Regions from separate parts of the Syntrophomonas sp. UBA1041 genome, predicted to be linked through region 1. Evidence: predicted binding sites of a transcription regulator. Region 1 holds the regulator's gene; the other holds the start of a gene.
The links. The regulator CtsR, encoded in region 1, represses protease genes until heat stress. The targets are predictions, from matches to a motif close to AAGGTCAANNAAGGTCAAAT.

Region 1 (4,216 bases):
GTCGGGGTTTTGCTCTTGCCTTTCCTTTTGGATTGAGGCGGCACGGGAGTAGGGGGCTGTTCGTTATAGGACTGACCGCCCTGATGGTTTGAAGGGGTCTCTCCTCCCAGGAGGATAATGACCTGTTCCCTGACCTCATCCAGCTTGAGCGACATAGATATCAAGACCTGTCCGGCTACGCCTTCTTCTTCCCTCAACAGGGCCAGAAGCAGGTGCTCGGTGCCTACATAATTAACCCCCTGCAGGCGGGCTTCGTCAAATGCCAGATTGAACACTTTTTTAGCCCGCGGCGTGATGGGCAGATCTCCGGCCTGCTGTTCCCGGGCGGTATTGCTTTCTCCCATTACTTTGGTAACTTCTTCCCTCAGCTTCTCCAGATCCACACCCAGGCTGAGCAAGGCCTTGGCCCCCACCCCTTCACCTTCACGCAGCAAGCCTAACAGTATATGTTCGGTGCCTATTGCGGGATGGTTCAATTGTTTAGCTTCTTCCTGAGCGTGTAGGACCGCGTTACGGGCACGTTGTGTAAACTTTCTGAACATAGTCGCATATCCTCCTTTTCAAGCCCGAAGGCTTATGGTTTATTTTCTGAACAAAATATCTTTGATGACTTCAGCCCTCTTTATATCACGTTGAAATGCATCCATCTCCTGCCCGGCTCTTTTTTGCAGGTGAGCCGGCCTGATGGCTACAATGAGTTCGTTAATGGCAGTTGCCTGAATATGAGTGATGAGTCCCAGGTCTACACCCAGACGCAGGTCAGACAGCAGAGTTAAAGCCTCGTTGGAACTGATGATACCCGCATGGCTCAACAACCCATAAGCCCGGCCGATCCTGTCCTGCAGCTGGTAGGCCATACCCTTCTGCAAGCTGTCCCTCACCCTGCGCTCCTGTTCAATAATCTGGCGTGTTACCAGGGTCAGGTTATGGCAGATTTCTTCTTCACTTAGTCCCAGTGTCACCTGATTGGAAAGCTGATAGAAATTGCCCAGTATTTCAGTGCCTTCGCCATATAGACCCCTGACAGTCATCCCCAGCTGGCCGATATTGTGAAAAATGCGGTTGGTTTGGGCCGTCATGGCCATCCCTGGCAGATGCAGCATTACCGAAGCCCTCATCCCGGTGCCCACATTAGTGGGGCAGGCGGTCAGATAACCGCGGTATCCGTCAAAAGCGTAGGTTAGAACCTTTTCCAGTTCATCATCCAGCATCTGCACTGCATCATTGCATTTTTCCAGGTCAAAGCCCGGCAACAGGCCCTGTATTCTCAGGTGATCCTCTTCATTGATCATTATGGACCGTGAACCGTCTTCATTAACCAGCAAGCCCCGATAACTGTCATTGAAGTGAGCGTGCTGAGGACTGATCAAGTGCTTTTCCATCAGTATCTGGCGGTCCAGTTCAGAGAGCTGATCAAAGGTCACCCCCTGCAGGGACCGCAATGGCTCATATTCACTCTGGGAGCAAGCCTGCTTTACCAGATCTATGACTTTTTTTCCGGTTTGTTCATTCAACAGATGCGGAAAAGGGACCGCATCGAGATTTCGAGCCAGCCTGACCCGGCTGCTTATGGCTACATCCGTTTCGGGTCCGGCGGAACTGTCCATCCAACCAACATGAGTGCTATACAATAAAGAATCAATACCCATCTGGATATCACCTCTAATCCAGCTTTTTTTCAATTTCTTTTAATGCATCCCTAATTTCAGCGGCTTTCTCATAATCTTCTGCCAAAATCGCGGACTGCAGCTGCTCCTTTAAGTCTTCAACCTGCCGTTTTATCCTGGTCTTTTCTCCGCTGCGCAGCGGTATTTTGCCGGTATGCTGGCTATTGCCGTGAATCCTCTTCAGTGCTGATTCCAGCTCATCCTCAAAAGCCTGATAGCAGTTCGGGCATCCCAGTTTACCAGTGTTGCGTATATCCATAAACCTGACCCCGCAATTCTGGCAGGTAGCCTGTGTGGTGGGATTGGCCAAACCCGCACCTTGCAGGGCTTGATTTCCGCCCAAAAATCCTCCCAGCAGGTTAGGGATGTTGAACTGGTTGGGATCAAACATCAAGGCGCCTTTTTTGGCTGCGCACGATGGGCATAAATGCATTTCGCTCTTCTGCCCATTGTACATTTCGGTTAAATGGACTGTAGCCGGTTTCTGTTTACATTCATCGCACTGCATAATCTATAGCCTCCTAGTCGGTCTGCAAGCCGGAATATCGGGCCATGGCCTCAACCAGCTTGGATAAAACCAGATGTCGCTGTTCTTTGGAAAGATCCATAAAAAGAGTAAACAATAAGTCCTGGAGCAAGCGGGCTTCAGATTCTCCCAGATGCTGGTCCTCCTTTAAATGAGCAATCAGATCCTTTATATCAGCCTGCACCCGGCTGCAACTACCGGCATCTGATTTAACGCGGGTAATGCGCACAAAGCCCTTGCCGCCGCGTCTGCTTTCAGTGATATAGCCGTCTTTATAGCTGAAGCGGGTGGACAATACATAAGTCACCTGCGAGGGCACACATGAAAAGGTTTCAGCCAACTCGGCCCGCTGTATTTCTATCTGCTGAAGATCACTGCGGTTGATCAACACCTTAATATATTGTTCGATTCGGTCAGTTATGCTTCTTCTCAAGGCCAGATCCCCTTTGACTATTATTGACCTTTAAGTTTATTTTAATAATAAAATAGAGAAAAGTAAACGAAAATCCTTTTATTAGAAAGACTGATAATTTTCGCTCCGGCCAAACTCCCTTTTTAGCGTTAAGTTAAAAACCGGCTCTGGCCTGAAGTATGAGCGTCCCTTGGTGTTAAAGCGGTTATTGCCGTTTATACTTAAGCATTCCAAACTGGTGGTGTGGCTAGTGCTAAACCTATTGTTGCCGTTCGAACGGCAAAATAGCAAAAACGCCCCTGTCCTTTGCCGGACTATCAGCCATAAACGGGCGGGCTGCCTCTGCAGAGCCGTTTTTACCGGCAGTATGACAGTACAAAGCTGGCTTTTGCAGAAACAAGAAAGGGAGTCCTTGTATTAAAGGATTCCCTTAAGCAGCTGAACGAGTATATAAAAAGTTCTACTCTTCCCAGAATACTTCGATGCGGTCGCCAGCCTTGATGGGGGTAGTAAAACCGGCCTCACTCCCGTTAACTTTCAACACCAGCCTGGCGTTGAGGTTAGGATTCAAGCCATAAACCTGAAATATATCGCTCAAAATGGCACTGCTGATGCTGTGATCCAGACTGATGGTGCTTCCGTCGATCAACTCCGCGGTTGTAGGGACCGGTTTTCCGTCCATCAGTATGCCGGCTCCCGGGGCGTTTATCACCAGTTCCTCATCATTGACGTAAACCCGCAACCGGCATGCATCAGTATCTTCCAGGATCTCTTGCAGAATCGGATGGGGCGGTAAGAGAGTGTACGTCACCTCAGCCTCCCAGGGAACCACATCATCGAGCTGAGCAGGTTGACCATTGACTTCCACCTTGATGGGAAGCCATACTATTTGCTTATCTTCGTTCCCCAGGACAAAAGCATAAGACCTCGACTGCAGCTGGTATTCTGGAACCCCGGCTTCCTGCAAAATGTATTTCAGGGAGTTGGCTGGTTGAAAATCCACCCGGGCACGGTCGGGGATTTCGAATCCGGGACTGGCAACTTCCCGGCCATTAACAGTTATCAACGGTTTGATGCGCAATTGCCGGCCGTTCACCTTAACCTCCCCGGCTCCAAGGTCAAACAGGTCTGATAAGGCTACCCGGGCATCCTGACCGCTGCAGCCGGGTACGAATTCGATCTGATCGCCATGATTCAAAGGGGTGTCAAGAGTTGCTGCCTGGCCATTGACCTGCACTATTGGCGCGGTTCCTAGCGTTCCCGGGAATGCCTTTATCTTGCCATTAATAGTTACTGTCTTGCCCAAACCTGGCCTGCCGTATATGCTGGCTAAAGATGTGCCCGAGCTCAGCAGGGCATTGCCTACGGTCATTTCCCCCACATTCCACAGCATCAGGTTAGCCTGATTCAATGTAACAGTAATGAAGGGCAGCGGGGGAAATATGAAGGAGTGGTAAGCAATACCCAGCGGCGTCACCCCCTGAGGCCCCTGCAGGTTGGGGTGCTGACAGCGAATGGCCTCGAAGCCCTCTGCAGTACGTATTCCCACTCTGTTATGGGGCAGTTCCAATTGATCCGCCAGGGTCGCAATCAGCGAAGGGGTCAGGCTGC
Region 2 (4,216 bases), on a different contig from region 1:
AATATTGCGCCGGGTGTTAAGGAGGGCAGGCCGTGCAGAATGATTGCGGCAATATTTGGCTGACGGTAAATCCCGCAGATATCGATTTGTTAAACAAAATAATCGAGGGTTACGAGCACCTGGGGGTCTTATCCACTATAGACCGCCATAACGGCCTGGTGGTAGTGCGGGGAACCGCGGACACCCGCCGGGATTTAATGCATATCTTGACTAATTTGCCTTTCGAGATTTCCATCAAAAACGGACCCGCTGTATAAGCCTGATATGATGAGACCATGCTACATTTAAAGGCAGAAAAAGGGGGCTTGGCAGTGCGCCGACGTATTGCCCTGGTGGCTTTCATGATGCTGTTTATTTTTGTTTTTCTGGCCGGCAAGCTGTCCTGGGATCAGGTGATAAACGGCCGTAAGCTGGCCCGCGCCGCAGTGCAGATGAGAAGTCAGACCATTGAGCTGAAAGAGTACCCGCGGGGCGTTATTCTGGATCGCAATGGCATCCCTCTCACCGATAGCACCAAAGATTATGCCCTCTATGCTATGCCGGGGGTGATAAACACTCACTATGCTGGAGACGGCAACCTTCAGGCGGCCTTTAACCGGGTTGAATCCCTTCTGGCTCCCTATCTGAATGAAGACACCGAACAAGAAATCAAACAGAACCTGAGCCAGGTGAGAGATCAGGACCGGTCACTGATCAGAATAGCTTCCCGCCTCGGCGATGAGGAGGTGGAGGCCTTGCTTGATCTGGACATACAGGGGGTGATCGTAGCTCCTATGATAAAAAGGTACCGGGATGACGGTTTTATGGCCCACCTGCTGGGGTATGTCGGCCCGACAGGAAACAGCGGGCAATCAGGCATCGAAAAAAGCTATGATCACATCCTGGCCAATTCCACTGCCGAGCTGGAATTAGTTTCAACGGTGGATGCCCGCAATACGGTTATAAAAGGGTTGATGTTTAAACTGCGTCAGGAACAGGAAAACTCCCGGGGCACGGTGGCTTTGACCATTGACAAGCGCATTCAGGAACTGGCTGAAACAGCCATGAACCGGCACGTGGACCGCGGGGCGGTGGTGGTGATGGACATCGAAACCCGCCAGGTTTTAGCCATGGCCAGCAGGCCCGGTTTCAATCCCTACGATGATATCAGCCTGATAATAGCCAGCGACCCTTATAGCACCCTTACCAACCGGGCCTTAAGCAGGTATCACCCCGGCTCCATCTTTAAAATACTGGTAGCCGCAGCAGCTTTAGAAGAAGGAGCCGTCACCGTTGACGATTATTTTGAATGCGATGGGGCCTACGATTTTAATTCTCAGGTGTCCATTTCCTGTCTGAAAAAAGAAGGTCATGGCCGGATTGATCTGACCACTGCATTTACGCGTTCCTGTAATCCCAGTTTTATAGCGGTCGGGGAAGCTTTGGGCAGAAACAATTTAATGAAATATGTGGAGCGGTTCCACCTCACTGATGAAACCCTTCAAGGTTATGTGGCTGACACTGATTACAGCTATGTGAATATTGAAGCCGGACCTGCCGCACTGGGGAATGCTTGTGTGGGGCAAAAAGGGGTGATGCTCACTCCATTGCAATTGACCTCCATGATTGCGACGATCGCCGATGAGGGTTTCTGGAAAGCGCCTTCCCTGGTGCGCTACAGCGTAGATCAGTATGGCAGCACAGAAGTCTGGCCTGATCAATCCAAGCAAAAAGTAATCAGCCTGGAAACTGCCGCCGTGATGCGGCAGATGATGGAAAAAGTGATTACAGAAGGGAGCGGCCAGAGCGCCGCCATGCAGGAAGTGCCAATTGCAGGGAAAACCGGTACCAGTCAGACCGGCACAATTGATAATAGTACCACCCCTCCCCGTGAAATACTCAACGCTTGGTTTGGCGGATACTTCCCCGCCGCTGAACCCCGCTTTGCTATCGTGGTTCTGGCTGAAGACGGTGAAAGCGGCAGCAAAGACGCTGCCCCGGTGTTCCGCGACATCGTACAGGGAATGATGAATTACTATTAAAAACCCGCTGCGTATCAGGACGGAATATGTAAATAAATTGCTTTGACCTTTATTGACTATTAATAAGGTGCATATTATAATAAAAGACAGATATTAGGAAAGCTGGTGACTGATTTAAGGCTGCTTCACCCAGCCGGATGAAAAATACCATATTTATATTTCAATATGAGTTTGGCTCATGATTTACTTGAGGAGGTGTATAGTAATGGCCAAAGCAGTTGGAATTGACCTGGGTACGACCAACTCCGTTGTCGCAGTGATTGAGGGGGGGAGCCCCACGGTTATAATAAATGCCGAAGGATCTAGAACAACACCTTCGGTAGTTGCTTTTAAAGAGGGAAAAGGCCGCCTGGTGGGACAGGTTGCCAAGCGCCAAGGAGCCTTGAATCCTGAAAAGACCTTTTACTCGGTAAAAAGATTTATCGGACGGCGTTTTAAAGAGGTTGAAGACGAGCGCAAGCTGGTGCCCTACCAGGTTAGCGCGGGGCCGGCTGATGCGGTTCGATTCAAGGTTGATGACAAATTCTATGCTGCGGAAGAGATTTCCGCAATGATATTGAGCAAGCTGGCGGAGGATGCTTCCAATTACTTGGGAGAAAAGGTGGTCGATGCGGTTATCACCGTACCGGCTTACTTTAACGACGCCCAGCGCCAGGCTACCAAAGACGCCGGAAAAATCGCGGGGTTAAATGTTTTGAGAATAATAAATGAACCGACCGCTGCCGCCCTGGCCTATGGTTTGGAAAAGAAGACTAATGAAACCATACTGGTCTTTGACCTGGGCGGCGGGACTTTTGACGTGTCCATCCTGGAGGTCGGGGACGGGGTTTTTGAAGTGAAATCCACTAATGGGGACACTCATCTGGGAGGAGACAATTTTGACAAGGCTATCGTGGATTGGCTGGCGGAGGAATTCAAAAAGGATTACGGCATCGACCTGAGGAAAGACAAACAGAGTCTGCAGCGCTTGACTGAAGCGGCGGAAAAGGCCAAAGTAGAACTTTCCAGCGTATTGGAGACCCAGGTTAGTCTGCCGTTTATTACCGCGGATGCCGATGGACCCAAACACCTGGATATAAAATTGACCCGGGCAAAATTTGAAGATCTGGTGCACGACCTGGTTGAAAGACTGCGCCAGCCCATTAAATCGGCTCTGGCAGATGCCAGGCTAAACGCCCCGGATATTGACGAGGTCATTCTGGTGGGCGGTTCTACCCGGGTGCCGGTGGTGCAAAAGCTGGTTGAAGAACTCACCGGAAAAAAGCCCAACATGAGCGTAAATCCCGACGAGGTTGTAGCGGTGGGAGCAGCCATTCAGGCCGGGGTATTGTCCGGTGAGGTCAAGGACGTGGTCTTACTGGATGTGACCCCCTTATCCCTGGGGGTGGAAACCATGGGCGGTATCATGACCCGCATCATTGAGCGCAATACCACCATTCCGGTGCGCCGCAGTGAAGTATTTTCCACTGCCGATGATAATCAGCCCGCGGTTGATATCCATGTCTTGCAGGGTGAGCGGGAAATGGCCCGTGACAATCGTTCTCTGGGACAATTCAAGCTGGAGGGGATTCCGCCTGCACCGCGGGGGATACCGCAGATTGAGGTTACCTTTGATATCGATGCCAACGGTATTCTCAAAGTTACCGCCAAAGATAAGACCAGCGGCAAGGAACAGCAGGTTACTATCAGCGGCTCCTCGAACCTGGATAAGGGCGAGATCGACAAGATGATCAAAGACGCCCAGAACTTTAACGCGGAAGACCGCAGACGGCGCGAAGAGGCGGAAAAGCGCAACCAGGCTGACGCTCTGGCTTATCAGGTAGAGCGGCAGTTGAGCACCATGGCAGATCAATTGCCAACAGCTGATAAAGCCGGCATAGAGGAGAAATTGGAACAACTGAAAAAAGCCATTAAAGACGGCAGTTCCAGTGCGGCCCTGGACGATCTGATGAGCCAGCTGAACGAGGCGGCCCAGGCCATGGCGAATGCGGGGCATAAGGCATCAGAGCCCGGCGCCGCCGCTCAGACGGACGGCGACGATGTTATTGATGCCGAATATGAAGAAAATAAATCATCCCGTTAATGGAGGCAGTAGATTATGTCAGTGCAATATCAGGATTATTACCAGGTTCTGGGGGTGGAGCGCAACGCTGATCCCAAACAGATTAAGGCGGCCTACCGCAAACTAGCGCGGA

Region 2: the regulator CtsR is predicted to act here: its motif matches at 2,062-2,081, upstream of dnaK (molecular chaperone DnaK).

The regions. Positions count from the first base shown of each region.
Region 1 is NZ_DCEA01000013.1:17,910-22,125, forward strand. Features, by position in the region: gene B2633_RS02515 (ATP-dependent Clp protease ATP-binding subunit) at 1-542, opposite strand, end outside; gene B2633_RS02520 (protein arginine kinase) at 582-1,682, opposite strand; gene B2633_RS02525 (UvrB/UvrC motif-containing protein) at 1,663-2,175, opposite strand; gene B2633_RS02530 (CtsR family transcriptional regulator) at 2,189-2,626, opposite strand; gene pilM (pilus assembly protein PilM) at 3,066-4,216, opposite strand, start outside.
Region 2 is NZ_DCEA01000032.1:51,062-55,277, forward strand. Features, by position in the region: gene B2633_RS05670 (peptidase U32 family protein) at 1-43, shown strand, start outside; gene B2633_RS05675 (DUF4911 domain-containing protein) at 33-257, shown strand; gene B2633_RS05680 (peptidoglycan D,D-transpeptidase FtsI family protein) at 312-2,021, shown strand; gene dnaK (molecular chaperone DnaK) at 2,227-4,104, shown strand; gene B2633_RS05690 (DnaJ C-terminal domain-containing protein) at 4,120-4,216, shown strand, end outside.